3 regions of the Methylobacterium sp. 22177 genome follow, and region 3 is predicted to be linked to each of the others. Evidence: predicted binding sites of a transcription regulator. Region 3 holds the regulator's gene; each other region holds the start of a gene.
The links. Region 3 encodes LexA, which represses DNA repair genes until DNA is damaged. Its sites were predicted from a motif close to TGTTCNNNNTGTGTTCNG; they were not measured.

Region 1: the regulator LexA is predicted to act here: its motif matches at 4,213-4,230, upstream of dinB (DNA polymerase IV).
Region 2: the regulator LexA is predicted to act here: its motif matches at 1,890-1,907, upstream of ACTJK8_RS31650 (DUF3072 domain-containing protein).

The regions. Positions count from the first base shown of each region.
Region 1 covers NZ_JBQEPK010000002.1:354,048-365,322, reverse strand. Annotated here, with positions in the region: gene ACTJK8_RS04110 (aminotransferase class IV) at 1-323, opposite strand, end outside; gene ACTJK8_RS04105 (anthranilate synthase component II) at 310-924, opposite strand; gene pabB (aminodeoxychorismate synthase component I) at 921-2,294, opposite strand; gene rimO (30S ribosomal protein S12 methylthiotransferase RimO) at 2,652-3,998, shown strand; gene dinB (DNA polymerase IV) at 4,254-5,336, shown strand; gene ACTJK8_RS04085 (hypothetical protein) at 5,494-5,739, shown strand; gene ACTJK8_RS04080 (hypothetical protein) at 5,792-5,992, opposite strand; gene pncA (bifunctional nicotinamidase/pyrazinamidase) at 6,112-6,738, opposite strand; gene ACTJK8_RS04070 (quinone oxidoreductase family protein) at 6,750-7,727, opposite strand; gene ACTJK8_RS04065 (FAD assembly factor SdhE) at 7,920-8,216, shown strand; gene ACTJK8_RS04060 (hypothetical protein) at 8,240-8,470, shown strand; gene mfd (transcription-repair coupling factor) at 8,777-11,275, shown strand, end outside.
Region 2 covers NZ_JBQEPK010000087.1:720-9,417, reverse strand. Annotated here, with positions in the region: partial or broken gene ACTJK8_RS31660 (polysaccharide biosynthesis/export family protein) at 1-893, opposite strand, end outside; gene ACTJK8_RS31655 (Flp family type IVb pilin) at 1,166-1,453, opposite strand; gene ACTJK8_RS31650 (DUF3072 domain-containing protein) at 1,597-1,881, opposite strand; gene ACTJK8_RS31645 (gluconokinase) at 2,057-2,623, shown strand; gene ACTJK8_RS31640 (Cof-type HAD-IIB family hydrolase) at 2,628-3,449, shown strand; gene ACTJK8_RS31635 (lytic transglycosylase domain-containing protein) at 3,605-4,585, shown strand; gene ACTJK8_RS31630 (helix-turn-helix transcriptional regulator) at 4,928-5,812, shown strand; gene cysE (serine O-acetyltransferase) at 6,042-6,893, shown strand; gene ACTJK8_RS31620 (DUF3126 family protein) at 6,985-7,200, shown strand; gene ACTJK8_RS31615 (DUF6949 family protein) at 7,348-7,677, shown strand; gene ACTJK8_RS31610 (transglutaminase-like cysteine peptidase) at 7,684-8,391, opposite strand.
Region 3 covers NZ_JBQEPK010000004.1:155,657-166,931, reverse strand. Annotated here, with positions in the region: gene ACTJK8_RS06910 (ImuA family protein) at 1-602, shown strand, start outside; gene ACTJK8_RS06905 (Y-family DNA polymerase) at 529-2,292, shown strand; gene ACTJK8_RS06900 (error-prone DNA polymerase) at 2,289-5,579, shown strand; gene ACTJK8_RS06895 (hypothetical protein) at 5,624-6,088, shown strand; gene fae (formaldehyde-activating enzyme) at 6,128-6,667, opposite strand; gene ACTJK8_RS06885 (NRAMP family divalent metal transporter) at 6,730-7,971, opposite strand; gene ACTJK8_RS06880 (hypothetical protein) at 8,052-8,267, shown strand; gene ACTJK8_RS06875 (hypothetical protein) at 8,286-8,735, opposite strand; gene lexA (transcriptional repressor LexA) at 8,985-9,713, shown strand; gene ACTJK8_RS06865 (ComEC/Rec2 family competence protein) at 9,707-11,275, opposite strand, start outside.

The DNA of each region.
Region 1 (11,275 bases), on a different contig from region 3:
GTGGCGAAGAGCGTCGGGTTCGGGGCGTCCGGCGGCTTCAGTCCCCGCGGGCCGGAGCCGCGGGTGAGGGTGGTGCGGATCGCGAGCCGCTCCCCCTGCCCGGCCAGCGCCCGCATGGCCCCACGGATGCGCTCGGCGTCGGCCGGGATCCCGAGCGTGTCGGCGGAGGCCACGAGCCGGGCGATGTGGGCGTCCTCGAAGGCCACGCGGCCGCCGAGCGCCAGCGCGGTGTCGAACAGGCCGTCGCCGAGCGTCAGGCCGCGGTCGGTGTGGTCCAGCGGCGCGGTCGTCCCGGGGAGAAGCGCCCCGTCACGCCACAGCATCGCGGCGCCCCTCCGGTCTCTGCCGCCACGCGCGGGCCAGTCCCAGGAAATTGGCGAACAGGGCGTGGCCACCCTCGGTCAGGACCGATTCCGGGTGGAACTGGATGCCGTAGGTCGGGTGGGTCCGGTGCGACAGCGCCATCACCTCCCCCTCCTGCGAGACGGCGTCGACCGAGAGGTGCCGCGCCATGTCGGGGCCGGGGGTGACCACCAGCGAGTGGTAGCGTCCCACCGGCATCGGCGCCGGCAGCCCGGCGAACAGGCGCTGGCCCGCGTGGTCGATCGGCGTCATCTGCCCGTGCAGGGGCCGCTGCGCCCGCGCGACCGTGCCGCCGAAGGCCGCGCCGATCGCCTGGTGGCCGAGGCAGACGCCGAGGATCGGCACCGCGCCCGACAGCTCCCGGATCGCCGGCAGGGAGATCCCGGCCTCCGCGGGGGTGCAGGGCCCGGGCGAGACCACCAGGGCCTCCGGTTCGAGCGCCCGGATGCCGGGGACGTCCAGCGCGTCGTTGCGCACGACCCGGACCGTCTCGCCGAGCTCCTCCAGGTAGCGGACGACGTTGAAGACGAACGAGTCGTAATTGTCGAGGACGAGGATCATGCGAAGGCCTCGAAGACGCGGGCGGCCTTGGCCAGGGTCTCGTCGTATTCCGGGCCCGGCTCCGACAGCAGGGTCACCCCGCCCCCGGCCTGCAGGACCGCCTGGTGCGCGTCCATGAACACGGTGCGGATCGCGATCGACGTGTCGAGCGCCCCGTCGAAGCCGATCCGGCCGATGGCGCCGCAGTAGAGTTCCCGCGCGTCGCCCTCGATCTCGGTGATGATGTCCATGGCGCGGATCTTCGGGGCGCCCGTGATCGAGCCGCCCGGGAAGGTCCCTTCCAGGAGGTCGAGGGCGTCGAGCCCGTCGCGGAGGTCTCCGGTCACCACCGACACCAGATGGTGGACGTTGGCGTAGGTCTCCAGCCCGCACAGGGTCGGCACGGCGACGCTGCCCGGCGCGCAGACCCGCGACAGGTCGTTGCGCAGCAGGTCGACGATCATGACGTTCTCGGCCCGCTCCTTGACGCTGGCCTGCAGCGCCTCGGCCGCCGCCCGGTCGGCCACCGGGTCGTCGAGGCGGCGGGCGGTGCCCTTGATCGGGCGCGTCTCCACGTGCCGGCCGTCGAGGCGGATGAACCGCTCCGGCGAGGACGAGGCCACGGTCAGGCCCTCCTGTTCCAGGTAGGCCCCGAAGGTCGCCGGATTGGTCTCGCGCAGCCGCCGGTAGAGGGCGAACGGGTCGAAGCCGGCCGGCAGGTCGGCGACGAAGCGCTGGGCGATATTGGCCTGGTAGATGTCGCCGGCGCGGATGTATGCGCGGACTTTTTCGACAGCCTCTTCATAGCTTTGGCGGTCGAAGTTCGAGCGCCACGCGAGCGGTTGGGCCGGCCGGGCTGCGGCCGGGACCGGCGGCTCCGCGCCGCCGAGCAGGTCGGCGAAGCCGGCGAGCCGCGCCTCCGCGCGGGCCCGCCGCGCGTCCGGCGCGGTCTCCGGGAAACCCGTGGCGACCAGCCGGGCCGTGCCGGCGGCGTGGTCGACGACCAGGGCCGTGTCGTAGAGGTTCAGCGCGATGTCGTCGGTGAGCCCCGCCCGCCGGGCCGGCGCCGCCACCCGCTCCAGCGCCGCGCCGAGGTCGTAGGCCAGGTACCCGATCGCCCCGCCGGGGAACGGTTCCGGCCCGGGCTCGAGCCGGTAGGGTTCGAGGCAGGCCCGGAGCGCCGCCATCGGGCCGCCCGCCACCGGTCGCCCGTCGAGGGTCGCGCGCCCGTCGCGGTAGCGGAACCGCGCGAACGGGTCGGCGGCCACGATCGAGTGCCGCCCCAGCGGGTCGTGCCGCATGGCGCTGTCGAGGAAGGCGAGCCCGGGCAGGGCGCGCAGCCGGGCCGCCGCCGCGACGGGATCGATGAAGGGGATCTCTCGGGTCCACATGACCGGGTTCGGGGCCGTTATCCTCGGGCTGTGCGTCGTCCGCTGCCGTCGCACAGGCGATGCCGCGGGGGAAGCGGCAGTTCCACGCAGGCCCCGCCGCCTCGCGCGGGCGGGCCGTGTCCGGGGCGCAGGGCCGCGCTGTCCCGTCCTGATGTGGGGTCTGAGAAGTCCGCCGCAAAGCTTTGCTGTCATGACAGGATCCGCGTCCGGGCCCAGGCTCGCGCGCGGGGCTGGTCACCCCTGCGGCGGCCGGCCTCGCGCGGAGGCGCCGGAGCCTGTATAGGAGCGCGACCCCGAATTCCTGGTCCCGCGCGCCGGGCGGCCGATCGCCCCGCCGGACTGTCCGACCCGAATGCCATGACCGCCACGCCCGCCCCCCGCGGCCCCGCTCCCGGCGCCGCCCCGAAAATCTCGTTCGTCTCGCTGGGCTGCCCCAAGGCGCTGGTCGATTCCGAGCGGATCCTCACCCATCTTCGCGCCGAGGGCTACGAGCTGGCCCGCCGGCACGACGGCGCCGACGTGGTGATCGTCAACACCTGCGGCTTCCTCGACTCGGCCAAGGCGGAGTCGCTCTCGGCGATCGGCGAGGCCATGGCGGAGAACGGCCGGGTGATCGTCACCGGCTGCATGGGCGCGCAGCCGGAGGAGATCCGCGAGAAGTACCCCGACCTCCTGGCGGTGACCGGGCCCCAGGCCTACGAGTCGGTGGTGGCGGCCGTCCACGAGGCGGTGCCGCCGGCCCACGACCCGTTCCTCGACCTCGTGCCGCCGCAGGGGATCAAGCTCACCCCGCGCCACTACGCCTACCTGAAGATCTCGGAGGGGTGCAGCAATCGCTGCAGCTTCTGCATCATCCCGTCCCTGCGCGGGAACCTCGTCAGCCGCCCGGCCGCCGACGTGCTGCGGGAAGCGGAGAAACTGGTGAAGGCCGGCGTGAAGGAGCTGCTGGTCGTCAGCCAGGACACCAGCGCCTACGGCGTCGATATCCGCTACAGTGAGAGCCCGTGGCGCGACCGGCAGGTCCGCGCGAAGTTCTACGACCTGACCCGGGAGCTCGGCGAGCTCGGGGCCTGGGTGCGGCTGCACTACGTCTACCCCTACCCGCACGTGGACGAGGTCATCCCCCTGATGGCCGAGGGCAAGGTGCTCCCCTACCTCGACATGCCGCTCCAGCACGCGAGCCCCTCCGTGCTCAAGCGCATGCGCCGCCCCGGCAACCAGGAGCGCCAGCTCGACCGGATCCGCAGCTGGCGGCAGACCTGCCCGGACCTCGCGATCCGCTCGACCTTCATCGTCGGCTTCCCCGGCGAGACCGAGGCCGAGTTCGAGGAACTGCTGGCCTGGCTGCAGGAGGCCAAGCTCGATCGGGTCGGCTGCTTCGAGTACGAGCCGGTGGCGGGCGCCACCGCCAACGCGCTGGGCGACCCCGTGCCGCCGGCGGTGAAGGCCGAGCGCAAGCGCCGGTTCATGGAGACGCAGAACGGGATCGCGCTGCGGCTGCAGCGGGCCAAGGTCGGCAAGCGGCTGCCGGTCATCGTCGATTCCGTCGAGGGCGGGGTCGCGCGGGGCCGGTCCAAGGCCGACGCGCCGGAGATCGACGGCACCGTCCACGCCGCCTTCCGGCGCCCGGTGCGGGTCGGCGACATCGTCACCGTGAAGATCGACCGGGCCGAGGCCTACGACCTCTACGGCAGCGTCGCCTGAGGCGGCGCGCCGTGGCGACGATCCGAACCGTGCCCTCATCCTGAGGCGCCGAGCGCCGCGGAGGCCTCGGAGGAGGGCTCCAGCCGACCGCGCGATCCCCGGAGCCCTCCTTCGAGGCTCGCTCCGCTCGCACCTCGGGATGGGGGCGTGGGTGGGATATCCCTGTTGACGCCCCGCCCGGCGCAGCTTGACCCCGCAGGGCCGCCGCGATCTTTAGAACAGAGTGGGAACCAGCGGCGGATCTCCGAGGCGGCGATGGATCCGGAGGTCGCGCTCCGAAAAATCATCCACATCGACATGGACGCGTTCTACGCCTCCGTGGAGCAGCGCGACGACCCGTCCCTGCGCGGCAAACCCCTGGCGGTGGGCGGCTCGCGGGAGCGCGGCGTGGTGGCGGCGGCGAGCTACGAGGCGCGCCGGTTCGGCGTCCGCTCGGCCATGCCGTCGGCCACCGCGCGGCGGCTGTGCCCGGACCTGCTGTTCGTGAAGCCGCGCTTCGAGGTCTACCGGGCGGTCTCGGAGGAGATCCGCGCGGTCTTCGCCCGGCACACGGCCGTCATCGAGCCGGTGGCCCTCGACGAGGCCTATCTCGACGTCACCGAGAATCTCCTGGGCCTCCCGACCGCGACGGCCGTGGCGAAGGCGATCCGGGCCGAGATCCTGGAGCGCACCGGGCTCGTGGCCTCGGCCGGGGTCTCGTACAACAAGTTCCTCGCCAAGGTGGCGTCCGACCACAGGAAGCCGAACGCCCTGTTCGTCATCACCCCCGCCATGGGGCCGGACTTCGTGGCCGCGCTGCCGATCGGCCGGTTCCACGGCGTCGGCCCGGTCACCGAGGCGAAGATGAAGCGGCTCGGGATCGAGACCGGGGCGGACCTGCGCGCCTGGACGCCGGAGCGCCTGCGCGAGACCTTCGGCTCCGCGGGCGCCTACTACCACGCGGTCGCCCGCGGGATCGACGGGCGGCCGGTCCGCGCCCACCGGGTGCGCAAGTCGATCGGCGCGGAGACCACCTTCTCGGACGACACCGCCGCCTTCGAGGTCCTGGCCGCCCGGCTGGCGCCGCTGTTCGACAAGGTCTGGGCCGCGGCCGACGCCAAGGGCATGCGCGCCCGGACCGTGACCCTGAAGCTCAAGTTCTCGGATTTCGCCCAGGTCACCCGGGCGCGGTCGCTGCCCGTCCCCGTCGCCGACCGGGCAGGGCTGGAGCGGATCGGCCTCGACCTGCTGGCCGGCCTGTTCCCCCTACGGCGCAGCGCGCGGCTGATCGGGGTGTCGCTGTCGGGCTTCGCGCAGGACGCGCCCGAGGCGCCGCTCCAGCTCGGGCTGGCCCTGTGACGGGCTCCCGCCGCGGGGCCCGCGCCGATCCCGCGATGATGCGACGCGGGATCGCGGTGCGGTCCCGCACGCCGGGCCCGCGCGGCCGCCCCACATGGGATCCGTCCGGCGCGGACCGGGATTGCCCGGGGCCCGCACGAACCGAAGGGTCCGCTCCATGTCGAAGCCCGCCTCCCCGGCCCCGTCTCTGGTTTTGTCCGCCGCGCTCCTGCTGACCGTCCCGGCGGGCGCTGCCCGCGCCGACGGCACCGCCGCCTTCGGGGCCGCCAGCGCGGCGCAGCTCCGGGGCTACTCCGCGAGCCCCGCCCAGCTCTACGTCCCGGCGGGCGGCCCGTCCGCCGGGCTCGCGACCGGCCCGGCCCCGGCACCCCGGCGGCCGAAGCCGCCGGCCCGCGCCCGCTGACGGGGAGCGCCCGGGCCGCGCCGGCCCGGGCATCCGTCACGCGTTCAGGCTGTCACGCGTTCTTGCGCGGCCGGTGGTCGGGGTCGACGCCGCCGTCGAGCTTCGTCTCGTTGTCGACGTCGCCCTCGAAGGTCGAATCCGCCTGCAGATCCGCCGGGTCGGCGCCGCTCATCCCCTTCGAGGTGCCGATCCCGGGATTGCCCTTGAGGTCGGCGTCCGTGGGCGTGTCGGTCTTCGGGTGCTTGCCTGACATGCTGGCTCCTGACTGGCATCCCGACGGACGCCGATGCCGGGCCAACGCATCGGCGCGGGGCCGGTCTCCCGCGCGGCGTGCGGCGGTTCGCCTCCCGCCCCCGGGGCCGGTCAGCCCGCTCAGCCGATCTGCGCCGACCGGATCCGGCGCACCCCCGCCGCCTCCATGCGCGCCCAGGCCTGCGCGAGCGACCCGTCCACGTCGATCCCGCGCACCGCATCCTCCACCACGAGGACCTCGAAACCCGCGTCGCTGGCGTCGAGCGCGCTCCAGGCGACGCAGAAATCGGTGGCGAGGCCGCACACGGCGACGCGGGTGATGCCGCGCTCCCTGAGCGCCCCGGCGAGCCCGGTGCGGGTCGACCGGTCGGCCTCCAGGAAGGCCGAGTAGCTGTCGACCCGGGGATCGAGCCCCTTGCGCACCACGAGGCTCGCCCGGTCGGTGGCGAGACCCGGCGCGAAGGCGGCGCCCGGGCTGCCCTGGACGCAGTGGCACGGCCACAGCACCTGCGGCCCGTAGGGCAGCGCCACGGTCTCGAACGGGGCCCGCCCCGGATGGGTCTCGGCGAAGGAGACGTGATCGGCCGGATGCCAGTCCTGCATCAGCACCACGTGCCGGAAGCGGTGCTGGATGTCGTTGATCGGGCCGACTACCGCGTCGCCTTCCGGGACCGGGAGCGCCCCGCCCGGCAGGAAATCGACCTGCACGTCGACGACGAGGAGCAGGTCGGCGCTGCCGGGCGTCATGGTCGCCTGCCTCAGGGCAGCATCACGATCGAGCCGGTGGTCTCCCGGCCCGCGAGGTCGCGGTGGACCTGCTGCGCCTCGGCCAGCGGGTAGGTGGCGTTGACGGCGATCTTCACCGCGCCGTCGCCGACCACCTTGAACAGGCGGGCGGCCGCCTCCTCCAGGGTGGCGCGGTTCGACGAGAAGGTCGCGAGCGTCGGGCGCGTCACGTAGAGCGAGCCGCGCGGGGCGAGCAGGCCGAGGTCGAGCCCGGTGATCGCCCCCGAGGCCGAGCCGAAGCTCGCCAGCAGGCCGAGCGGCGCGAGGCTGTCCAGCGAGCCCATCAGGGTCGCCTGGCCGACGCCGTCGTAGACCACCGGCACGCCCTTGCCGCCGGTGATCTCGCGCACGCGCTTGGCCACGTCCTCCTCGCGGTAGAGGATGACGTGGTCGCAGCCGTTCCGCTTGGCGAGCTCCGCCTTCTCGGGGCTGCCGGCGGTGCCGATCACCGTGGCGCCGAGGTGCTTGGCCCACTGGCAGGCGATCAGGCCGACGCCGCCGGCGGCCGCCTGCCAGAGGATCGTGTCGCCGGGCTTCACCGCGTAGGTCCGGTGCAGCAGGTACTCGACGGTCAGGCCCTTGAGCATCATGGCGGCGGCGGTCTTCTCGTCGACGCCGTCCGGGATCGGCACGGCCGCGGAGGCCGGGATCACCGGCTCCTCGGCGTAGCAGCCGTCCGCCACCGAACCGTAGGCGACCCGGTCGCCGGGCTTGAACTGGCTGACGCCCTCGCCCACCGCCGTGACGGTGCCGGCGCCCTCCTTGCCGGGGGTGTAGGGCATGTGCGGGGACTTGTAGGCGCCGGTGCGGAAGTAGATGTCGATGAAGTTGACGCCGATGGCGGCCTGCTTGACCCGGATCTGCCCGGGGCCCGGCTCGGCCAGGGGCACGTCCTCGAAGCGCATCACCTCGGGGCCGCCATATTCGTAGACCCGGATCGCCTTCGGCATCGTTGGACTCCCGCTCGCCGCCCCACGCGGGGGCGTTGCAGCCCGAGATAACGGACCGCCCGGCGGAGGCAATTTGTTTTTGCCGTCTCGCGCTCCGGTTGTAACTCGCCCGGTCGCGACCCCGTTCTGGATCCGTCGCCGCGGGCGGCCTATCTAGCGACTGCCCTATGTTCGAGCCGAGGTCCGAGATCCATGTCCGGCACCACCCGCACGAGCGCCGACCTCGATCCGCGCCGCCGCCGCCTCCTCTACCGCGCCTGGCACCGGGGCATCCGCGAGATGGACCTGATCATGGGCCGCTTCGCCGACGCCGAGATCGGCGACCTGTCGGAGGCGGAGCTCGACCAGTTCGAGGCGCTGATCGAGGTTCCGGACCGGGACCTGTTCAAGTGGCTGACCGGCGAGGTCGAGACGCCCTCGAACTACGACACGTCGGTCTGGCAGCGCGTGCGGGCGTTCCACCGGCACGACGCGCCGATCCACTCGTGACAGGGACCGCCTGAGAGACCCAGATGGACGAACCGAAGCCCAATTACGACCACCCGGCCCGGTCGATCGCCACCGAACTCGTGGTGCGCATCATGCTGGAGATGATGGAGCGCTCCGACCCGGCGCTGCGCGGCGAGATCCTGCGGCAGGCGACGGTCCGGGCCGCCGCGATGACCGAGCACATGCCCAACGCGGATTTCTTCCGCGGCCGGGTCGAGGCGGCGCTGGCGGAGATCGTCGGGCCGGACGCGTGACGGGTCCGGCCGGAGGCCTCGATCGCATCCCATCGAAGCTGTCGGCTCTTGCAGACCGCTCCGTCATCACGAGCGGAGCGAGGTGACCCAGGGTGGCGCGACTTCGGAACCGTGGCGCTGCCCTGGATCGCTCCGCGACGCTCGCGAAGACGGCAGCCGTTCCACGCCGTACCAGAACCACCATATAGGGTGGGCTCAGCCGCCCAGACGCTTCCGTCGGGACGCTTTATCGCGGCGGCCCGATCGGCTAACGCCACCCGACCTCCTCCCCTGACGCGCCCGGCGGGCCTCCCCGCGAAAGACCCGATGGCCAAGCCTCAGCCGAAGCCCCCCGCCCCCGCCGCCAAGCCGCCGGTCGCGCGCTTCGCGCTGCCGAAATCCTCCGCGCTCGCCCGGGCGATCGACGCCCTCAAGCGCGGCGACAGCCCGGTCCTGGCGAACGCCCCGGAGGGCTTCGACGCGCTGGCGCTCGCCGACCTCGCCCGTGCCCTGGCGCCCACCGTCGACGCACCGGCCGTGCTGGTGCACGTGGCGCGCGATTCCGGGCGCTCGGCCGCGTTCCAGGCGGCTTTGGGCTTCGTCGCGCCCGAGATGGACGTGATGAGCCTGCCGGCCTGGGACTGCCAGCCCTACGACCGGGTCTCGCCGACCACCGCCGTCGCCGCCGCCCGGATGACGGCGCTCGCCCGCCTCGCCCGCACCCGCTCGGCCGAGGACAGGCCGCGCATCCTCTGCACCACCGTCAACGCCCTGGTGCAGCGGGTCCCGCCCCGCGCCCACATCGCCAAGGAGGCGTTCTCGGCGGCGATCGGCAACGTCGTGGCAATGGACGACGTGGTGGCCTGGGTCGAGGCCAACGGCTTCCTGCGCACCGGGACGGTGCGCGACACCGGCGAGTACGCGGTCCGCGGCGGCATCCTCGACCTGTCGCCCCCGGGCCTGCCGGCCCCGATCCGCCTCGACTTCTTCGGCGACACGCTGGAATCGATCCGCGCCTTCGACCCGGAGACGCAGCGCACCACCGGTCAGCTCCGCTCCCTCGACCTGATGCCGATGAGCGAGGTCCAGCTCACCACCGAGACGATCCGGCGCTTCCGCCAGAACTACATCCAGAGCTTCGGCGCGGCGACCCGGGACGACCGGCTCTACGAGACCGTGAGCGAGGGGCGGCGCTACGCCGGCCTCGAGCACTGGATGCCGCTGTTCTACGACCACCTCGACACGCTGTTCGACTATCTCGGCGGCGTGCCGCTGGTCTTCGATCCGCAGGTGGAGGACGCCGCCGCCGAGCGGATCAGCCTCGTCCAGGACTATTACCAGGCCCGCGAGGGCGCGATGAAGACGCCGCAGCCCGGCGTCGCCCCCTACAAGCCCCTGCCGCCCCGCGCCCTCTACCTGACGCCGAACGAGCTGAAGGAGCGGATCGCCACCGCCACCGTGGCGCGGCTGACGCCCTTCGCGCAGCCCGAATCGCCCGAGCGCGCCGTGATCGATTGCGGCGCCAAGGCCGGACGAAGCTTCGCCCCCGAGCGGGCCGACGAGACTGCCAGCGTGTTCGACGCCGCGGTGGCGCATATCCGCGATCTCCAGGGATCCGGTCATCACGTGATCCTGGGAGCCTGGTCCGACGGCTCCCGCGACCGGCTCTGCGGCGTGCTCACCGACCACGGCCTCAGGAAGCCCGTGGCGATCACCCGGCTCACCGACGTCTACGCGCTGAAGCGCGGCACCGACGCGGCGGTGGCGGTCTGGGGCCTGGAGGCGGGCTTCACCGCGGGCGAGCTGGCCGTCGTCTCCGAGGGCGACATCCTGGGCGACCGGCTGGTCCGCCAGAAGCGCAAGGCCAAGCGGCCCCAGGACGTGATCCTGGAGGTGCAGGCGCTCCAGCCGGGCGACCTCGTGGTCCACGCCGACCACGGCATCGGCCGCTTCGTCGGCCTCAAGACGATCCACGCCGCGGGCGCCCCGCACGACTGCCTGGAACTGCAGTATACCGGCGGCCTGCTGCTCCTGCCGGTGGAGAACATCGAGCTCCTGACCCGCTACGGCTCGGAGGATTCCGAGGTCGCCCTCGACCGCCTCGGCGGCGGCGCGTGGCAGGCCCGCAAGGCCAAGATGAAGCGCCGCATCCTCGAGATGGCGGGCGAGCTGATCAAGGTCGCGGCCCAGCGCTTCGTCCGCAAGGCCCCCGCGCTGCAGGCGCCCGAGGGGCTCTACGGGGAGTTCGCCGCCCGCTTCCCGTTCGAGGAGACCGAGGATCAGGCCAACGCCATCGACGCGGTGCTGGACGACCTCAATGCCGGCCGCCCGATGGACCGGCTGGTCTGCGGCGATGTCGGCTTCGGCAAGACCGAGGTGGCGCTGCGCGCCGCCTTCGCGGCGGCGATCTCCGGCAAGCAGGTGGCGGTGATCGTCCCGACCACCCTGCTCGCCCGCCAGCACTTCCGGACCTTCGCCGAGCGCTTCAAGGGCCTGCCGGTCCAGGTGGCGCAGCTCTCGCGCTTCGCCTCCGCGGCGGAGATGAAGCAGACCCGGGCGGGGCTCGCCGCCGGGACGGTCGACATCGTGGTCGGCACGCACGCGCTCTTGGCGAAGAACATCGCCTTCAAGGATCTCGGCCTGATCATCGTGGACGAGGAGCAGCATTTCGGCGTCGCCCACAAGGAGCGGCTGAAGGCGCTCCAGGCCGACGTCCACGTGCTGACGCTGTCGGCGACGCCGATCCCGCGCACGCTCCAGCTCGCCATGACGGGGGTGCGGGAACTGTCGATCATCGCGACACCCCCGGTCGACCGGCTGGTGGTG
Region 2 (8,698 bases), on a different contig from region 3:
GCCGGGTCGGCGGCGAAGTCCGACAGGCCGCGCGCCTTGGCCAGCGCCTGCGCCAGCGTGATCCCGTCGGCCTGGAACGGCAGCTCGGTGCTGTTGCCCAGCGCGCCCACCGCGATGAAGGTCTGCGGGTCGCGCACCAGGGTCAGCACGTCGTTGGGCCGCAGGTAGATGTTCTCACGCGGGTTCGACACCACCGTGGTCAGCGGCACGGTCGCGGTCACCGGCCCGCGCGAGAGCCGCACGAAGGTCTCGTTGACCGGCGCGCGGTTGCCGCCGGCGGCGGCGATGACGTCGAGGATGCGGTCGCCGTGGCCCGAGAGCGGCAGGCGGGCGCCGGCGGCGCCCTCGCCGGTGACGGTGACGGCCTGGGAGATCGGGCGTGTGACCGAGACCAGCACCTGCGGCTGGATGGCCTTGCCGGCGAGCTCGTTCTCGATGAGCGCCTGGACGTCCTGGGTGCGGCGGCCGGCGACCTTGATGCGGCCGGCGTAGGGCACCGAGATGGCGCCGTCGCGCCCGACGGGCTGCTCCGGGATGAGGGCGGACTTGGAACCTGCGGAGAAGCGGTCGGCGACGAGGGGCCCGGAGAACAGGCCGCCGGACCCGGCTTCCCAGACGGAGACCGAGACCATGTCGCCGATGCCGATGACCGGCTCGGAGGAGGGGCGGTGGTCGCCGAAGGAGGCGAGCAGGCTGTCCAGCGGCCGGCCGCGCAGGGCCTCGACCACGGAGGGAGTGACGTCGATGATCTCGTAGCGGGCGAGCAGGCCTCCGTCGGCCGTGGCGACCTCAGCCCCGGCCTGGATCGCGCTCGCCGTCGGACCCGCCGCGGGCAGGTACGTGCAGCCCGACATCGCCGTGACGGCGAGCAGGACGAGGGGAAGTTTGCGCATCCAGATGTTGCCCATCGGTATTGCCGAGCCCGTGCCTAGCCCATAGCGGCCCAGGTGTCCGTAGCGGGTGAGCCACACTCCGCCCGCCACGGCCGAGACTGCTAAGTCATCCTCGTTAAGCACAGCTTTTTCGGGGCACTGGAACGACATATGCCGGGCGTATCGCCCGCGGCCGAAATATCGGGACACAAATCCGGACGCTGTCGGCGGTAACGGATCTGCCGATCGACGCCCAGGGCCGGCCGGACCAGGCGCGATCCGCTCGCTGCCCGTCACTGCCCCTGGGTCACCGCCGCGGTGATGTCGCCGTAGACGGCGCTGACGCGGGATACGTAGTAGCGGATGCTGCCCACCGCGACGAGGAAGATCAGGCCACCGAGCAGGGCGTACTCCGTCGCGGTGGATCCGCGGAGGTCGCGGGCGAACCGTGCGGCCGCGGCCCGGATCCGACCCGACGGGGCGGACGCCGCCCGGGATCGCACAGCGCGCAGCCCCGCTCCGTCGCCGCCCGGCTCTTCCATGGTCGAACGCGCCTTCCAGTCCCGCTGTCCGCGCGACATCACGCGCTTCGAACGCTGGTACCCGAGCCCGATTGCCGCCGGCTTAACGAAGTGTTCGAAAGAGGGGATCGGGCCGAGTCCGGGCGGGATAGGCACCGCCCGGCGCGGTGACGGGGCGCCCGCGAGGGCGCGCCCGTGACGGCTCAGGCGTGGCCGGCCTTATGGCGCAGGTCGTCGATCCGCTTCGAGGCCTCGGCCTTGTCGAGGTCGGGGTCGAACGCCTTCGGCTCCTTCGCCTCCTCCGACAGCGTCTTCAGATAGGAGGCCTGCGCGCCGGTCATCGGCTCGCCGCCGGTCGTCCACTGGTCCGGATCCTTGATCTGGTTCGACACGTCCTTCGGGTCGGTCTTGGGGTTCTCCGGCGCGTCCTGGCGCGCTCCGGAATCCCGGCCCGCCTTCGAGGTCGCCTTCGCGGTGGTGGTGGCCATGCGACTGATGTTCCCTGATTGTTCGCGTTCTGGGGCATCAACGCGGCCGGCCGCGCCCCGGTTCCTGTGGCCGCGGCGGCGCCGTCGGGCGCGGCGATCTTCCCTTCCGCGCGCCCGCTCCGCATGATTGCGACGCGCGGCGCCCCCGGCGCACCTCGGAGGCACGGTGGTCCGGATGACGTCCCAATCACAGCCGACGCCCGATGCCCGGACGGCCGCTCAAGTGCTCGTGGTCATGGGTGTCTCGGGGTCCGGGAAGAGTACCGTGGCGGCGCTGATCGCCGAGAAGCTCGGCTGGATCTTCGTGGACGGCGACAGCTTCCACACACCGGAGCATGTGGCGAAGATGCGCGCGGGCCACGCCCTCGACGACGCGGACCGCGCGCCCTGGCTCGCCCGGATCGCGACCTGGATCCAGCAGCGCCTCGACGCCGGCGAGTCCGGCGTGGTCGTCTGCTCGGCCCTCAGGCGCGCGTACCGGGACGTCCTGACCCGGGGCAGCCGGCGCGTTCGCCTCGTCTACCTCGACGGCGACAAGGCCCTGATCGCCCGGCGCCTCGCGGAGCGCCAGGGCCATTTCATGTCGCCGTACCTCCTCGACAGCCAGTTCGCGACCCTCGAGGTCCCGGGGGCCGACGAGCACCCGATCACCGTCGGGATCCTCGAGCCGCCCGAGGCGATTGCCGACCGGGTCGTGGCGGAACTCGCCGCCGCGGCGCGCCGGGATCCGGGCAGGGAGTGACGCGATGACAGCAGAAGCCGGCAAGGCCGCGGGGATCGCGCTGGTGATCTCCGACGTCGACGGCACCCTGGTGACCGGCGACAAGCGCCTGACCGCGGCGACGGTGGCGGCCGTGAGCCGCCTGCGCGCGGCCGGGATCGGCTTCAGCATCGCCTCGGCGCGGCCCCCGATCGGCCTGCGGAGCCTCGTGGCGGAACTCGGCCTCGACCTGCCGATGGGGGCCTTCAACGGCGCGAGCGTCGTCCGGCCAGACCTGTCGATCATCGAGGAGCGGACCATTCCCGAGGCGGCGGCCCGGTCGGCCCTCGACCGGCTCCTGGCCGAGGGGCTGGATGTGTGGGTCTTCGCCGACGGCGCGTGGTGCCTGCGCGACCCGGACGGCCCCTACACCGACCTGGAGCGCCGCACGATCGGCGCGGAGCCCCGGGTCGTGGCGGATCTCGGCACGCTCACGGGATCGGCCGCCAAGATCGTCGGCGTCAGCCGCGACCACGCCCACCTCGCGGCCTGCGAGACGCGCATCGCCGCGGCACTGGCAGGCCGGGCCACCGTCCACCGCTCGCAGGCCTACTATCTCGACGTGACTCCGCCCGATCTCGACAAGGGTCGCTTCGTCGCCTGGATGAGCGCGCACCTCGCCATCCCGCGCGAGCGGATCGCCACCTTCGGCGATGCCGGGAACGACCGCCCGATGTTCGCGCAGAGCGGCTACGCGGTGGCGATGGGCAATGCCGAGGCGAGCGTCCAGGCGGCCGCGAGCGCGGTCACGGACAGCAACGACGCCGACGGGTTCGCCCGCGCGGTCGAGCGCCTCATCCTCCCCTGACCGGCCGACCGCGTCCGCGCGCCGCCCTGTGGCGCGCGGATCACAAGCGGGCCCGTCGCCCCGGTCGCCCACAGGCTGCCGAACCGGGGCCGCTTTCCGGCCTCATTTCCCCGTGACCTAGCTTGACCACAGAACAAGCAGCACCGGGTCTCGGAATGCATCGCCTCATCCTGGCCGCCGTCCTCGCGGTCGCGCCCGCCGCCGCCTTCGGGCAGGGCGCGCGCGACAACATCGACGCGCTGATCGAGCAGCAGGCCAAGGCGAACGGCGTTCCGGCGAGCTTCGTGCACGCCGTGGTGAAGCGCGAGAGCAACTACAACCCGCGGGCCAAGGGCGGCAGCGCCCTCGGCCTCATGCAGATCAAGCACGCGACCGCGCGCAGCCTGGGCTACACCGGCGACGCCGCCGGCCTGTACGATCCGGAGACCAACCTGCGCTACGGCGTGGCCTATCTGGCGGGCGCCTACCGCACGGCCAAGGGCAACGTCAGCCAAGCCTACCAGTACTACAACCGCGGCTACTACTACGCCGCCAAGCGCCAGGGCATCTCCACCGAAGTCGCCTCGGTGGTCGCGCCGGTGGCGGCGTCGGCCAGCGCCCTGGCGAGCCTGTTCGGCGGCGGCGTCGCCGACACCCGGAACAACCCCGCTGCCGCCGCCCTGGCCTACGCACCCACCGCCGCCGCGGTGGCGGAGGTTCCGACCGAGACCGTCGAGGTGCCGCTGCCGCCGCGCCGGCCCGCCGCCCTGGCCGGCGCGGCGATCGAGCTCGCCAGCCTGTCCATCGACCCGGCCGCCGCGGCTCCGGGCGCGGCCCCGGGCACCGCGCAGGCCGCCGCGGCGCCCGCCGTGGAGGTGCCGCTGCCGCCGCGCCGGCCCGCGGCCCTGGGCAGCGCCGTCGCGGCGGCCGCGCCGGCGCAGATCGCGGAGCTCCGGCTCTCTCCGCAGCCCGAGGCCACCCCCGCTGCGATGACCCCCGCGGCCTTTCCGGCGCCGGCTACCGAGGCCGCGGTCGAGGCCGTCGAGGTGCCGCTGCCGCCGCGCCGGCCGTCGCTCCAGATGCTCGCCGCCGCCACACCGCGGCGCGCGCCGGCCGCCGCGCCGGTGCAGGAGGCCACGGCCCTGCCGGTCGAGTAGCGCGCCCCCTTCCGAACCGGCCGCGCACCGGGAAACCGCCGGCCGGCCGGGCCCTCTGCCCACACAAGGATCATGCCCAAGGCTTGACCATCGGGTCGATCCGCAACACATAGGCGCCACGCCAGCAACGTGGTTGGATCGCTACGGTACGGACCGGCGCCGCAAGACAGCGGCCGTACGCGGGTGGCGCACGACAGATCTCAGGGCAGGAAACGCCGGTCCACGCGCGCACGTTCGGGCAGTGTCCTGTCCGGCGGAACGTCAAAGCGCGATGGATCTCGAAGCGGCAGGCATGCAGGGCACGGACTCTGCTTTCGAGCTGGCAGGAAAGCGGACGGCGCCATGACCGGCGTGGTAGAACAGGAATCTCTCTTTCTCACGGACCTCGGGCGGCGCGTCAGACACGCGCGCACCGTGCGCGGGCTCTCGCGCAAGGTCCTGTCGCAGACCTCGGGCCTGTCCGAGCGCTACATCGCGCAGCTGGAGGGTGGCCAGGGCAACGTGTCGATCATCCTGCTGCGGCGGGTGGCCAACGCCATGGGCGTGCGGCTCGACGACCTGATCACCGGCAACGACGCGCTGCCCGACTGGCCGGTGGTGCGCGACCTCCTTGCGCAGGCGAGCCCGGCGCAGATCGTCGCCGCCAAGGAGGCGCTCTCCGGCGGCAGCCGGCCCGAATCGAGCAACAGGCCGCGCGTGGCGCTGATCGGCCTGCGCGGCGCCGGCAAGTCGACCCTCGGCAAACTCGCGGCGGAGCGCCTCGGCTGGACCTTCGTGGAGCTCAACGCCGAGATCGAGCGGGAGAACGCCCTCTCGGTCCAGGAGATCTTCGCGATCTACGGCCAGGAGGGCTATCGCCGGCTGGAGCAGGCGGCCCTGCGGCGCCTCACGGAGCATCCCGGACCGCTGATCCTCGCGACCAGCGGCGGCATCGTCGCGGAACCGCTCACATACGATCTGCTCCTGCAGGCGTTCTACACGATCTGGCTGCGCGCCCGGCCGGAGGAGCACATGAGCCGCGTCCGCGAGCAGGGGCACCTCGCTACGACCGGCGACCACGCCTCCGCGATGCAGGAGCTGCGCGCCGTGCTGGCGAGCCGCGAGCCGCTCTACGCCCGGGCCCCGGCCACGGTGGACACCTCCAACATCCCGGTCCAGACGATGCTGGACCGCCTGACGGCGGCGATCGAGGCGCGGTTCGGGCAGCCCGTGCCGCTGGCGGACTGACCCGCCGCCGATCGCTGACAGCCATGCGACCGATGCGACCTCAGGGCCGCGCCGGCCCTTGATCGCCGCGGTGCAGCGCACCACGCTAGGGCAGAACCCGCGGTCCGGCGCCCCTGCGGCCCACCTCCGCCCCGGGCGGGAGATCCGCCCGTCCGAGCGGGCGCTGGACCGGCCCCGCCGCACGCGCGATCGGCTAACCCTGCGAAGTCCCGGACGTGAGCATCCGCCCATGAGCGCCAGTCCTGCCTTCAATCACCCCTCGCATGACCTCGCGGTCGTCGACCCGGTCTGGTCGCGGCTGCGGGACGAGGCGGAGGACGTCCTGCGGACCGAGCCGCAGCTCGCCTCCTTCATCGTCGCGACGATCCTGAACCACGCCACCCTGGAAGGCGCGGTCTCCCACCGGGTCGCGGCCCGGCTCGGGCACCCGTCGCTGCCGGCCGAACTCGTCGCCCACGCCTTCCACGAGGCGATCACGGCGGATCCGGGGATCGGGCAGGCGTTCCGCGCCGATATCGGCGCGGTGATCGACCGGGATCCGGCGACGCTCCGGGCGCTGGAGCCGGTCCTGTACTTCAAGGGCTTCCACGCGCTGCAGGCCTACCGCCTCGCCCACCATGTCTGGAACCGCGGCCGGCGCGACCTCGCCCTCTACCTCCAGAGCCGGGTCTCGGAGGTGTTCCAGTGCGACATCCATCCGGCCGCGCGGATCGGCCGGGGCGTCTTCCTCGACCACGCCACCGGCCTCGTGGTCGGCTCGACCGCGGTGATCGAGGATGACGTGTCGATCCTCCACGCCGTGACCCTGGGCGGTACCGGCAAGCAGCGCGGCGACCGCCACCCCAAGATCCGCCGCGGCGTGATGATCGGCGCCGGCGCCAAGATCCTGGGCAACATCGAGGTCGGGGCCTGCGCCCGGGTGGCGGCGGGCTCTGTGGTGCTGCGGCCGGTGCCGCCGAACACGACGGTCGTCGGTGTGCCGGCGCGCGTGGTCGGCACCGCCGGCTGCGACGATCCGGCCCGGGCGATGGACCAGCTCGTCGCCCTCGACCAGTTCATCCACCTGGGCGACGGGATCTGACCCGGAGCGGTCGCGCTTGCCGCTCCGCCCGCGGCGTGGCAAGCCCTCGGCCCATCCGCGGCGCCAGCGCCGCCAGGGGAGATCGACCAGCGTGACCAAAGCCGAGACCGCGAAGCTTCAGGACTATCTGCGCCGCAAGTTCGCGAACAACAATATCCGCCTCATGGCGATGAAGACCGGCGACTCCGCCGAGGTGTTCATCGGCGAGGAGTCGATCGGCGTGATCGCCGATGACAAGGAGGACGGCGACGATTCCTTCGTCTTCCGGATGGCGATCCTCGACATCGATCTCGAGGAAGAGGCCTGAGGCGCGGCGCCTCGGCGCCTCCAATGTCCCGGGCCGGATCCCGCCGGCCCGCACCTGTGCACGGATTAACGCTAACGAAGGCCCGTGCTTAACAAGCGGTAAACGGCGTGAGTACAGTGCGCTCAACCTGTATCAGGAGCGCGAATAATGGTCCTCACGCCCGCCGCCCTCGAGTCGATCCGGACCCTGTGCATCGGACTGGCGCTGTCCGGCCTGATCGCCAGCGCTTTCGAGCTGTTCGCGGCGCGGCGGGCGAGCTTCAGCCTGCTGGAGCGCGGCGGTCTGCCGGCGGTGGCCGCGTTGCCGATGCTCGCCTTCTCGGCGCCGTTCATCATCCTGCGCAACACGGTGCGCGGCCGGCGGATCGAGCGGCGCCCGATCCCGTTCGTGATGCTGGCGACCGTCATCGCGTGCGGCTGGAGCCTGCTCTCGGGCCGTGTCGCCCTCGACCTCGCCGCGATGCTGGTCGGCGCCTGACCGGGTTCAGGGCTCGGCGGTGGCCACCTGCGCGGTGCCGTCCTTGCCCTCCAGGGACACCCAGGCCGCGCCGTCCTGGCCGGCCCGCTTGATGAAGTTGTAGCCGGTGCGGCGCCAGGAGCGGATCGCGTCGGTCTTGTTGTCGAGGACGAAATCGCCACGGTCGGTCCGGACCGTCAGCACGGCGTGGCCCTCGTTGGTCTCGTCGATCACCACGGTCATCAACAAGGCGCGCCGCGGCAGGCCGCGCTCCACCAGCATCCGCCGCTTCAGCAGCTGGTAATCCTCGCAATCGCCGAACCCGTCATCCGGGAAGTCCCAGCGGTCGACGACGCCCCAGTGCGCCTGATCGGTGATCGGCCGGATGCGCGCGTTCACGCGGCGGTTGACGCTCTGGAGGGTCCGCCACACCGCCACGGTCAGCGGGATCTCGGCCGGCTCGGCCGTGTCGACCGTGCATTCCTGGGGTGTGCGGGTGCAGAAATCCGTCCAGCCGGCGATCGCTCGTACCGGGCCGGTCGGTTCGGCGGCGCTCACCTGATCCGGCAGGACCAGCCGGGCATGGGCGTGGGTCGTGGCACCGCCCATCGTGAGGATCGTGCCCAGCAGGGCGAAACTCGCCACCTGCCGCGACCGGCACGCGGCGTGCGTCCAGCCGCGCCATCGCAGCGGGCCGAAGACCTGACACGAGATACCGCCATCCGCGTGCCGCATGGTTCAAGCCCCCGCCGCCCGATGATGACGGAAGGGTGACACGGCGACGTGCGGCGCACAATGGGCGAGGGCGAGATAGATAACGCGCCGCGAGCCTTATCGGTTCCGATTTAAGAGAGTGTTGCACCCGCAGAGCTCTCCGAAGAAGCATGCACTGAGCGAATGGCCGCTCTGCGCCGTCGCGGAAGGCCTTGATTCAGGTCAGCTTTGCCGGCTTCTCAGAACGGCTCGCGCAGGGGATTCGCGGCGGGCCCGATCGAAGCGCATGAAGCCGGCCAGCCCGTCGCGGACGGGGCCGCGCCCCAGG
Region 3 (11,275 bases):
TCGGGCCGCCCCACGAGATCGCGCCGGCCGAGCCCGCGGACGCGATCGCGGCCCTGGGCTTCGCCCTGGCGCTCTGCGCCCGCCACCTCGCCCGGGCGCCCGGAGAGGCGCTGATCGCCGCCGCGCCCGGCCAGCCCCTGCCCTACGGGCACGGTCTCGCCGGCCTCGGCCTCGACCCCGGCCGCCTGCTGCTGCTGGAAGCCGGCAGCGACGCGGAGGTGTTCCGCGCCCTGGAGGCGGCCCTGCACGCGCGGGCGCTCACGGCCCTGATCGGCCTCCTGCGGGACGGGCTGCCGCTGAAGCCGGGCCGGCGCCTGCAGCTCGCCGCGGAAGGGCCCGCGCCGCCGCTGCTGCTGATCCTGCGGCCGGCGCCCGCCAGCCTGCCCAACGGGGCCGCCACCCGCTGGCGGATCGCGGCGGCGCCGGCGGCGCGGGACCGGTTCGGGACTCTGGACAGGCCGCGCTGGCGGGCGCGGCTCGACCGCTGCCGCAACGGGCGGGGCGGCGACTGGCTTGTGGAGTGGGACCATGCCGCGCATCGTCTGCATCTGCCTGAGCCACTGGCCGGTGACGCGGCTGCGGCGGGCGGGTCTCGCGCCTGAGCGCGGCCCCCTCGCGGTGGCGGCCGAAGGGTCCGGCGGGCTGCGGCTCGTGGCCCTCGACCCGGAGGCCCGCGCCCTGGGCCTCCGGGTCGGCGAGCCCCTCGGCCGGGTCCGGGCGCGGATCGGCGTCCCGCTCCAGGTCTATCCCGCCGACCCGGAAGCCGACCGGGACGCCCTGCTGCGGCTGTGCCGCTGGGCGAGCGGGTACGCGCCCCTCGTGGCGCCGTTCGGGCCGGGTGAGGCGGCGGACGGGCTCTACATCGACGTCGCCGGCGCGAGCCACCTGCGCGGCGGCGAGGCGAACCTCGTCGCGGACCTGGCCGCCCGGCTCGCGCGGAGCAGCGTCCCGGCGGCGATCGCGCTGGCCGACACGCCCGGCGGCGCCTTCGCGCTGGCGCGGCATGGCGGGGGCGGCCGGGTCGTGGTGCCGCCGGGCGGGGCCCCCGAGGCCCTGCGGGCTCTCCCCGTGGACGCCCTGCGCCTCGATCCCGGTACGGTCGCTGGGCTGAAGCGGCTCGGCCTGCGCCGGATCGGCGAACTCGACGCCCTGCCCCGGGGGCCCCTCGCCCGCCGCTTCGGCGCGGCGCTGCTCCTGCGCCTCGACCAGGCCCTGGCCCGCCGGCCCGAGCCGCTGGCGCCCCTGACGGAGGCCGCCGCCTACGCCGCCGCGCGCGGCTTCCTCGACCCGATCGGGCGGCAAGCGGACATCGTCCGGACCGTCCGGGACCTGATGGCCGAGACCGCCCCCCGGCTGGAGCGGGACGGGCTCGGCGCCTGCGCCCTGCGCCTCAGCCTGCACCGGGTCGACGGCGCCCTGCGCGTCCTCGATCTCGGCCTGTCCCGCCCCGAGCGCTGCCCGGAGCGGGTCGCGGCCCTCGTCTCCCTGCGCCTCGACCGGCTGGGCTCCGCCCTCGACGCCGGCTTCGGGTTCGAGACGGTGGCGCTCGCCGTCACGGTGACCGGTCCCATGCCGGCCCGCCAGACGGATCTCGGCGCGGCGTCCGCGGCCGACGGGGTCGGCGTCCTGGCCGATGCCCTGGCGCAGCGCCTCGGGCGGGCGCTCCTGCGGCTCGAGCCCCGGGCGAGCCACCTGCCCGAGCGGGCCGACCGGAGCCGGGTCTGGGTGGCCGGAGAGGGGCAGGGAGAGGGGCAGGGAGAGGGGCAGGGAGAGGGGCAGGGAGAGGGATCAGGTCCTGCGGGACGCGGCGCGACCGCCTCTCACGGCGGCGGTGTGCTCGATCCCGACGCTTCCCGTCCCTCACCCCGACCTTACCCCGCACGGGAGGGGGGGCCGGGTGCGCTCCTCGATCAAGGGCGGCGTTCGACCCCGATGGGGGCAACCTCCCGCACAGGGATGGAAGGGAAGGCGCGCACCCGCGCGTCCCCCTGGCCCGAAGACCTCCCGCCCCGCCCCCTGGTCATCTTCCCCCGCGGCGAGGCCGCCCTCGACGTGCTCTCGACCGTTCCGGAGGGGCCGCCCCGGCGCTTCCGCTGGCGCGCCCGGATCCACCGGGTCACCCATGCCGAGGGGCCGGAGCGGATCGCCGCCGAATGGTGGCGCGAGCCCGGCGCGGATCGCGATTACTACCGCATCGAGTGCGAGGCCGGGCACCGGCTCTGGCTCTACCGCGACGGCCCGCACGCCCCCGACCGCCCGGCCGCGTGGTACGTCCACGGGCTGTTCGCGTGACCGCGCCTCAGCTCCCGTACGCCGAGCTCGCCGTCACCACGAACTTCTCCTTCCTGCACGGCGCCGCGCACCCGCAGGAATTCGTCGCGCAGGCGGCTTCCTACGGCCTCGAGGCCATCGGCATCGCCGACCGCAACACCGTGGCCGGTGTGGTGCGCGCGCACGCGGCGGCCCGCGCCCTCGAACCGCAGGGCACCGCGATCCGGATCCTGCCGGGGGTGCGCCTCGTCACCGAGGAGGGGTTCGAGGCCGTCACCTACCCGATGGACCGCGAGGCCTGGGGCCGCCTCTGCCGGCTGCTCACCCTCGGCAACCGGCGCGTCCGCAAGGGCGATTGCCGCTTCGCCTTCGCCGAGATGCTGGAGGCCTCGGAGGGGCAGATGTTCATCGCCATGCCGCCGGCCCGGCGCCTGCCGGAGGGCTTCCGGGCCCGGCTGGAGGCGCTGGCCGCCGCGGCGCCGGGCCGGACCTTCCTCGGGGCGAGCCACACGCGCCGCGGCGACGAGCGGCGGCGCCTCGGGCTGCTCGCCGAGCTGGGCGCGGCCTCCGGCGCCCCGATGGTCGCGGTCTCGGACGCGCTCTACCACCATCCCGACAGGCGCCCGCTCCAGGACGTGGTCACCTGCATCCGCGAAGGCTGCCGGATCGAGGACGCCGGCTACCGCCTGGAGGCCAATGCCGAGCGCCACCTGAAGCCGCCGCCCGAGATGGCGCGGCTGTTCGCCGACCACCCGGAGGCGCTGGCCCGCACCGTCGAGATCGCGCAGGCCTGCGCCTTCGACTTGGCGCAGCTGCGTTACGAGTACCCGGACGAGCCCGTGCCCCCCGGGCGCACGCCGCAGGAGTACCTGGAGGAGAAGACCTGGGAGCGGGCGCGCTGGCGCTACGCCGGCGAGGTCCCGGACGCCGTCGCGGCGACGCTCCGCGAGGAGCTGCGGCTCATCGCCAAGATGGACTACGCCCGCTACTTCCTGACCCTGTTCGACGTGGTCGAGTTCGCCCGCGGCCGGGGCATCCTCTGCCAGGGCCGCGGCTCGGCGGCCAATTCCGCCGTGTGCTTCTGCCTCGGCATCACCGCGGTGGACCCGTCGAAGCACCGGCTGCTCTTCGCCCGGTTCATCTCGGAGAACCGCGGCGAGCCGCCCGACATCGACGTCGATTTCGAGCACGAGCGCCGCGAGGAGGTGATCCAGCACCTCTACGCCCGCTACGGGCGGGAGCGGGCCGCCCTCTGCGCCACGGTGATCCACTACCGCCCGCGCATGGCGATCCGCGAGGTCGGCAAGGTCCTGGGCCTGACCGAGGACGTGACCGCGGCGATCGCCGACACGGTCTGGGGCTCCTGGGGCACCGGCATGCCGGACCGGCACGTGCGCGAGGCCGGCCTCGACCCGGAGAACCCCGCGATCCGTCAGGCGCTCGACCTCGCCCACCAGCTGATCGGCTTCCCGCGCCACCTGTCGCAGCACGTCGGCGGCTTCGTGCTGACCCGCGGCCGGCTCGACGAGACCGTGCCGGTGGGCAACGGCGCCATGGCGGACCGCACCTTCATCGAGTGGGACAAGGACGACATCGACGCGATCGGGCTGATGAAGGTCGACGTGCTGGCGCTCGGCATGCTGACCTGCCTCAAGCGCGGCCTCGACTTCCTGGAGCGGGACCACGGCACCTTCTACGCGACGCTGGCCGATCTGCCGCAGGACGATCCCGCGACCTACGCGATGCTGGCGAAGGCCGATTCCGTCGGGGTGTTCCAGGTCGAGAGCCGGGCGCAGATGTCGATGCTGCCGCGCCTGAAGCCGAAGGAATTCTACGACCTCGTGGTGCAGGTCGCGATCGTGCGCCCCGGCCCGATCCAGGGCGACATGGTCCACCCCTACCTGCGGCGGCGCTCCGGGATCGACCCGGTGGAGTACCCGGCCCCGCACCCGGACCACGGCCCGGCCGACGAGCTGAAGGAGGTCCTGCAGAAGACCTACGGGGTGCCGCTGTTCCAGGAGCACGCCATGCAGATCGCCATCACGGCGGCGGGCTTCACCCCGGCCGAGGCCGACGGGTTGCGCCGTGCCATGGCGACCTTCCGCCATGTCGGCTCGATCGGCGGGTTCGCGGACAAGTTCGTGGGCGGCATGACCCGCCGGGGCTACCCGAAGGACTTCGCCGAGCGCTGCTTCGCGCAGATCCGCGGCTTCTCCACCTACGGCTTCCCGGAGAGCCACGCGGCGAGCTTCGCGCTCCTCGTCTACGCCTCGGCCTGGATGAAGTGCCGCCACCCCGACGTCTTCCTGGCGGCGATCCTCAACGCCCAGCCCATGGGCTTCTACCAGCCGGCCCAGCTGGTGCGCGACGCCCGCGCCCACGGCGTCGAGGTGCGCGGCGTCTGCGTCAACGCCAGCGACTGGGACTGCACCCTGGAGCCGGGCGGGAATCCGGCCTTGCACGCCGTGCGGATCGGCCTGCGCGCGGTGCGCGGCCTGCCCGAGGCCGCCATGCGCCGGCTCGTGCGGCTGCGCGCCAACGGCTACGCCAGCATCGAGGGCCTGCAGGCGTCCCTCGCCCTGCCCCGCAACGCCCTGGAGCGCCTGGCCGAGGCGGACGCGTTCCGCTCCCTCGGACTCGACCGGCGCGCCGCCCTCTGGATGGTCCGCACCCTGGAGGGGACCTCGGCCCGCAAGGCCGCCCGAGCCGATCCGAGCGAGCGCCGGGCCCATCTGCTGGACGCGCCGCTGCCGCTCTTCGCCTGGCACGCCGATGACGGCCTGTTCCGGCACGAGCCGGCTGTGGACCTGCCGGCCCTGGCCCCGTCCGAGGCGGTCGCCGAGGATTATTCCGCCACCGGCCTGTCCCTGCAGGGGCATCCGGTCGCCTTCTTCCGGGGGCGGCTGGCCCGGATCGGCGCGATCCCGGCCCGGGCCCATCTCGATCCGGCCCTGCCCCAGGGCGCGCGGGTCACGGTGGCGGGCCTCGTGCTGATCCGACAGCGGCCGGGCACCGCCAAGGGCGTGGTCTTCCTGACCCTGGAGGACGAGACCGGTATCGCCAACGTGATCGTCTGGAAGGCGGTGTTCGAGGCCAACCGCCGGGCCGCCATGCAGGCCCGGTTCCTCGCCGTGCGCGGCCGGATCCAGCGGGCGGACGGGGTGGTCCACCTCGTGGCGGAGGGGTTCCGCGACCTCACCGCCTCCTTACGCGACCTGCGCGAGGCCGGCATGAGGCTGCCGCCCGAGAACACGGATTTCGGCGTGCCCCCGGACCGGCGCGTGTACCGCAGCCGGGATTTCCACTGAGGCGCGCCCCTCGACAGGCCCCGCGCCGGGCGTAGAGTGCGGCGATGTCGAGCTTCGCCGTTCCGCGCCTCCTCCTCGCCGCCTGCGCGGCCCTGCCCCTCCTGGCGGAGGCCGCCCGGGCCGACAGCTGCGACGACCTCACCCGCCAGATCGCCGGCGCGATCGGCGGCCGGGTCGGCAAGCGCGCCGGCCCCAGCATCGACATCCGCGTGGCCGGCCCGATCAAGTTCGACGTCACCTGCCGGGCCGAGCCGATCGTGCAGGCGACCTCCGCCGAGCCGGCCCCCTCGGCGGCCTTCTTCCGCGACCTGTCGGTGGCCTCCGAGATCCTCGTCGGCGAGCCGGCCGCGACCGTCGAGCCGATCATCGCCAACGCCTACCGGACCGCGCTGGCGGAGCGGCGCAAGTCGTTCATCCAGCAGAACGGCTGGTCGGCCTCCTGCTACACCGACCCGGGCAGCAGCACGGTGCGCACCCTCTGCTCGGTGGGGCGCATCCCGCCGGGCTGAGGCTTACCTGAGCCGGCAGGATGCGGTCCGCGCGGCCGATCAGTACTCGATCACGCCGTCGAGCGCGTAGTGCTTCACGGTCTTCCGGTTGGCGATCAGCTCGTCCACCGTCGGCTCGCCCTTGAGGGCGCGGGCGATGGCGAGCTTCGTCGCCTCGTAGTTCGTCCGGTAGAGGTCCTTCTGGTCGAGGTTGTCGTCCTCCGCGCAGCGGGGATCGAGCCAGATCATGATGATCATGCACAGCTCGTCGAGCCCGTCCTTGGGCAGGATGCCCTCGATGATGCAGTCCACGATCGCGTCGCCGGTGGCGGCCTGGACCACGCCGCCGAGGAGTTCGACGTACTCGGCCGTGTGGATCGTGGCCTTGGTGGTCATCATTGTGGCCGGGCGCACCAGCTGGTTGAGGTCGCGCACCACGAACATCCGCGTGTGGCCCTGGACCTGCCCCATCATCGACGCGAAGGCCTGACCCACCGGACCGCGCACCGAGCCGATCAGCACCTCCGGCATGGCGTCGGTGTACTGGCCCTCGGCCGCCAGCACCGTGGCCTCGCCCGCGCGGAACCAGATCTCTTGCATGTTCGAACTCCACCTGATCGGAGCCCGCGGGAGACATCATCGGGGGCCCCGCGTCAATCGCGTCAGAGCAGGCCCACCCCGTCCAGGACGCCGACCATCGCGAAGGCGACGGTGAGGCCCGACACCGCGTAGACCAGCCACTTGTAGGCGCCCGCCACGCGCTGTCCCTCGGGCAGGGCCCGGGTGGCCAGGAGAATCAGCAGGCCGAGCGCCAGGGGAAGGAGCAGCGCGTTCATCACCTCCACGGCGATGTTGAGCGCCACGAGGTTCGGCACGAGCTGCACGGCGCCCGCCCCCGCCGCGACGGCGAGCGCGAAGGCGCCGTAGAAGGCCGGCGCCTCCCGGGGGGACTGCTCCAGGGAGTGGGGCCGGCCGGTCACGTCGCCGAACCCCCAGGCCAGCGCCAGGGCCACGACGTTGAGCGCCACGAAGGCCGCCGCGACGATGCCCACCCCGAACACCACCTGTCCGAGCCACGGCCCGAGGGCCGGCGTGAAGGCGCCCGCGAGGTCGCCGACGGTCTCCAGCCCCTTCGCGCTGCCCTGCCCGGCCTTGCCGATCGTGGCGGCGGCGGCGACGAGGATCGCGCCCATCACGCATTGCGAGATCACCGCGCCCACGAGCGTGTCGAGCCGCGAGCGCCGCGCGTGCTCCCAGCCCAGGCCCTTATCGACGATCGCCGACTGCTGGTAGAAGATCATCCACGGCATGATCACCGCGCCGATATTGGCGGCGATCAGCACCCGGAACTGACCGTCGCCCAGCGGCATGTGCCCGAAGGAGGCGACGATCTCGGACACGTTCGGCCGCGCCGCGGCGGCGAGCCCGACGAAGACCAGCTCGAACAGTCCGACCACGATCGCCACGACCTCCACGCGCCGGTAGCTCCCGGTGAGGACGAGCCCGAGGAGCAGGCAGGCCGGCAGGCCGAGGCTCACGAGCCGCGGCACCCCGAACAGGTCCCCGATGCCGGCGATGCCGGAGAATTCCGTGACGATGGCGCCGAGGCCGGCGACCACGAGGCCGCCGTACGAGATCCAGGCCCAGACCGGCCCGTACCGCTCCCGGATCAGCGCGCCGTGGCCGCGCCCGGTGGCGGTCCCGAGCCGCACCGTCAGCTCCTGGACGACGTACAGGATCGGCACCAGCAGGATCTGCAGGAGCAGCAGCGCGTAGCCCCAGCGCGCCCCGCTCTGGGCCGCCGTGATGAGGCTTCCGACATCGGTATCGGCCAGCATCACCACGAGTCCGGGGCCCGCGGCCTTGAGGTAAGCGGACAGGCGAGGCAGGGAAGCGCTGGGCACGGCTCGGGAACAGTCCCGCGCACGGGCGGTTCCGGCGGGCGCCTGCGGCGTTTTCCCGGGGCAGGCGGGAGGAGCGTGAGATGGCGGAGAGCACGGATCGGGGCTCCGGCTGGAGCCTGCAGGCGAGCGCCGTGCCCGACGGGGTGCGCCTGGAACTCGCCCTCGCCGACCTCGGCGGTGCGCCGGTGACCGCCGCGATCGTGCTCGACCGGGCGGAGGCCCGGGCCTTCGCCCGCGCCCTGCTCGCCGCCGCCGGGGACGCGGCGGAGCGGACCTTCCCGAAGCCGGGCGCCTGACGGCGCGCCGCCGGCCGGTCAGCGCACCCCGAGGCCGGGGTTGCGGCCCGGCAGGCGGGGGACCACCGTGCCGCGCTTCTCGATCGGCGCGTCGCACGCGTAGGCGAACTCGGTCTTCAGCGGATCGAACACGGTCTCGCCGGTGATCCGGCAATCCTCGCGCACGGTCTCGTCGAGATAGGCCCGGGCGGCGGTGCGGAAGCGCTTCACCCGGGTGGCGTCCGGCTCCGGATCGATCCGGACCTCGCTCAGATTGCAGCCGGTGTACTCGCGCAGGGCGTTGGAGACGATCAGCATCCGGCGCAGCTGCCGGTTGTCGTAGACCTCGTAGGGCTCCTTGCAGCCGATCGTCACGACCTGGGGGGTGAGCGCCACGTAGTTCCGCGAGATGTAGGAGAACCCGGTGGTGCAGCCGGCGAGGCCGAGGGCGGCGAGGCCGAGGGGCAGCAGAGCCGCGGGTCGTCGCATCCTCGTCATTCCAAGAGGGTCCCAGCCCGCGCCCCGGATCCGCCGCCTGCCCGGCGGGGCACCGCGGTGCATTGAAACGGCTCCGCTTGCGCCGTCAATGCGTTTCTCCGCCTTGTCCCGCGGGCGCGCCGCGGCGCGCCGAGCGTGGCGGTGCCGCTCTTGCGGAACACTTGCGGAACGTTTAACCTGTTCGTGATTTGTTTCGGAGACCGTCACGTGGCGGTCCGCCAAGCCGCGAGTCCCCCGTCGATGCTCACGCGCAAGCAGCTGGACCTCCTGCGATTTATCCAGAGCCGGATGCAGGAATGCGGCGTCCCGCCGTCGTTCGACGAGATGAAGGATGCCCTCGACCTCAAGTCGAAATCCGGCATCCACCGGCTGATCACGGCGCTGGAGGAGCGCGGCTTTCTCCGGCGCCTGCCGAATCGGGCGCGCGCCATCGAGGTGATCCGCATCCCCGAGAGCCTGACGCAGGCCGCGCCGGCGCCCCAGACCCCCGCCGAGCCGCGCCGCTTCACGCCGAGCGTGGTCGAGGGCGGCAAGTCCAAGCAGCCGCCGGCCCCGGCGAGCACGCGGATGATCGAAGAGTCCGGCCGGGCCATCTCGATCCCCGTCATGGGCCGGATCGCGGCCGGTACGCCCGTCTCGGCGATCCAGAACCAGAGCCACGCCATCACCCTGTCGCCGGACTTCGTGGCCGGCGGCGAGCACTACGCCCTCGAGGTGCGCGGCGACTCGATGGTCGAGGCCGGGATCCTGGACGGCGACCTCGTGGTCATCCGCAAGCAGGACACCGCCAATACCGGCGACATCATCGTGGCGCTGATCGACGACGAGGAGGCGACGCTCAAGCGCCTGCGCCGCCGCGGCTCCTCGATCGCCCTGGAGGCCGCCAACCCGGCCTACGAGACCCGCGTGCTCGGGCCCGACCGGGTCCGGATCCAGGGCCGCCTCGTCAGCCTCGTCCGCCGCTACTGAAGCGGCTCGGCCGGCGCGTCGCCGGGAGCGAGGTCTCCGCCCGGCGCGGCGGCCCCGTCCTCCGCGGCGCGGTCGCCCGGCTCCGCGGTGACCGGCCGCGGCGGTCCCGGATCGCGTCCCGGATCGCGTCCCGGGGCCGGCCGCCAGGGCACGGCGCGCCCGTCGTCCCGGGCGAAGCGCGCGGCGAAGCCGTCGCCGTCGGTCCGGAGGGCCACGGCCCCGCGGGCGGCGAGGACTTGCCGATCGATCACCAGGGGGCCCGTGCAGGTCGGCGGCGCCGCGAGGAAGGTGATCAGCACCGCGGCGCGGGCGCAGTCCTCCGGGAAGGCCCGCCTGTCCCGGACGAGGGCGACCGCCCGCCCGTCCGGCAGCCGGGCGGTGCAGCCGAGCCGGTCGCAGCGCCCGCTGCCCGACCGGACGATGAGCGCCGCGGGCCGCCGCCCGTCACCGTCCGCCTTCAGCCACTGCTCGAGGACGAAGCCGGAGGGGCTTCCGAGGGCCGCGAGCCGCCCGTCCGGACCCCGCACCGCCGCTCCCGCGCCCTGCCGGTCGACGTAGAGGTCGTAGCGGTCGGGCCGGGCCGCGAGGCCGAGGCCGAGCAGGACCGGCGGCACGGCGAGCCAGCGCAGGCGGGAGGCCGGCAGCGTCGCCAGCAGCAGGCCCGCGGTCAGCAGGGTCAGCGCCGCGGCGCCGAAGGCCGGCAGCACCAGGCTCGCCCGCTCGAACCCGGCGATCCAGTCCGAGATCGCCAGCATGCCGGCCACCGCCCGCCCCATCAGCCACCAGACCGGCCGGTCGAGGGCGAAGGGATAGGCGAGGCAGCCGATCACCGCGGCGGGCATCACCGCCAGGGAGACGAGCGGCAGAGTCAGGGCGTTGCCGACGAGCCCGAAGGGCTGGACCGTCTGGAAGTGGTAGGTGGCGAAGGGCGCGGTCGCGACCTGCGCCACAAGGGTCGTGGCCAGGGTCCCGGTGACCGCCGAGAGGCCGGTGCCGACGAGGCGGCCGATCCGCCCGGCCCCGGGGCGCACGAACAGCCGCCCGTCGATCAGCCGGGCGCAGGCGATCAGCCCGGCCACGGCGCCGAAGGACATCTGGAAGCTCGGGCCGAGCAGGCCCTCCGGCTCCCGGGCCAGGGCGATCAGCGCCGCGAGGGCGAGGTTGCGCATCGACAGGGCCGGCCGGTCCACCAGGATCGCGCCCAGCATGATCAGGGTCATGATCAGCGAGCGCTCGGCCGCGATGTCCCAGCCCGAGAAGGCGCAGTAGGCGGTGACGCCGACCATGGCGAAGCCGGCCGCGATCTTCTTGATCGGCCAGAGGAGCGCGCAGAGCGGCACCGTGGCGAGGACCGCCCGCACCAGCCAGAACACCACGCCGGCGGCCAGCACCATGTGGAGGCCCGAGATCGACACCACGTGGTAGATGCCCGCGGCGCGGAGCGCGTCGTTGGTCGCCGGTCCGATGAGGCCGCGCTTGCCGGTCACCAGGGCCGCCGCCACCGCGCCCGCCTGGCCGCCGGCGGCCTCCGCGATCCGGCGCGTGAGCCCGTTGCGGGCCGC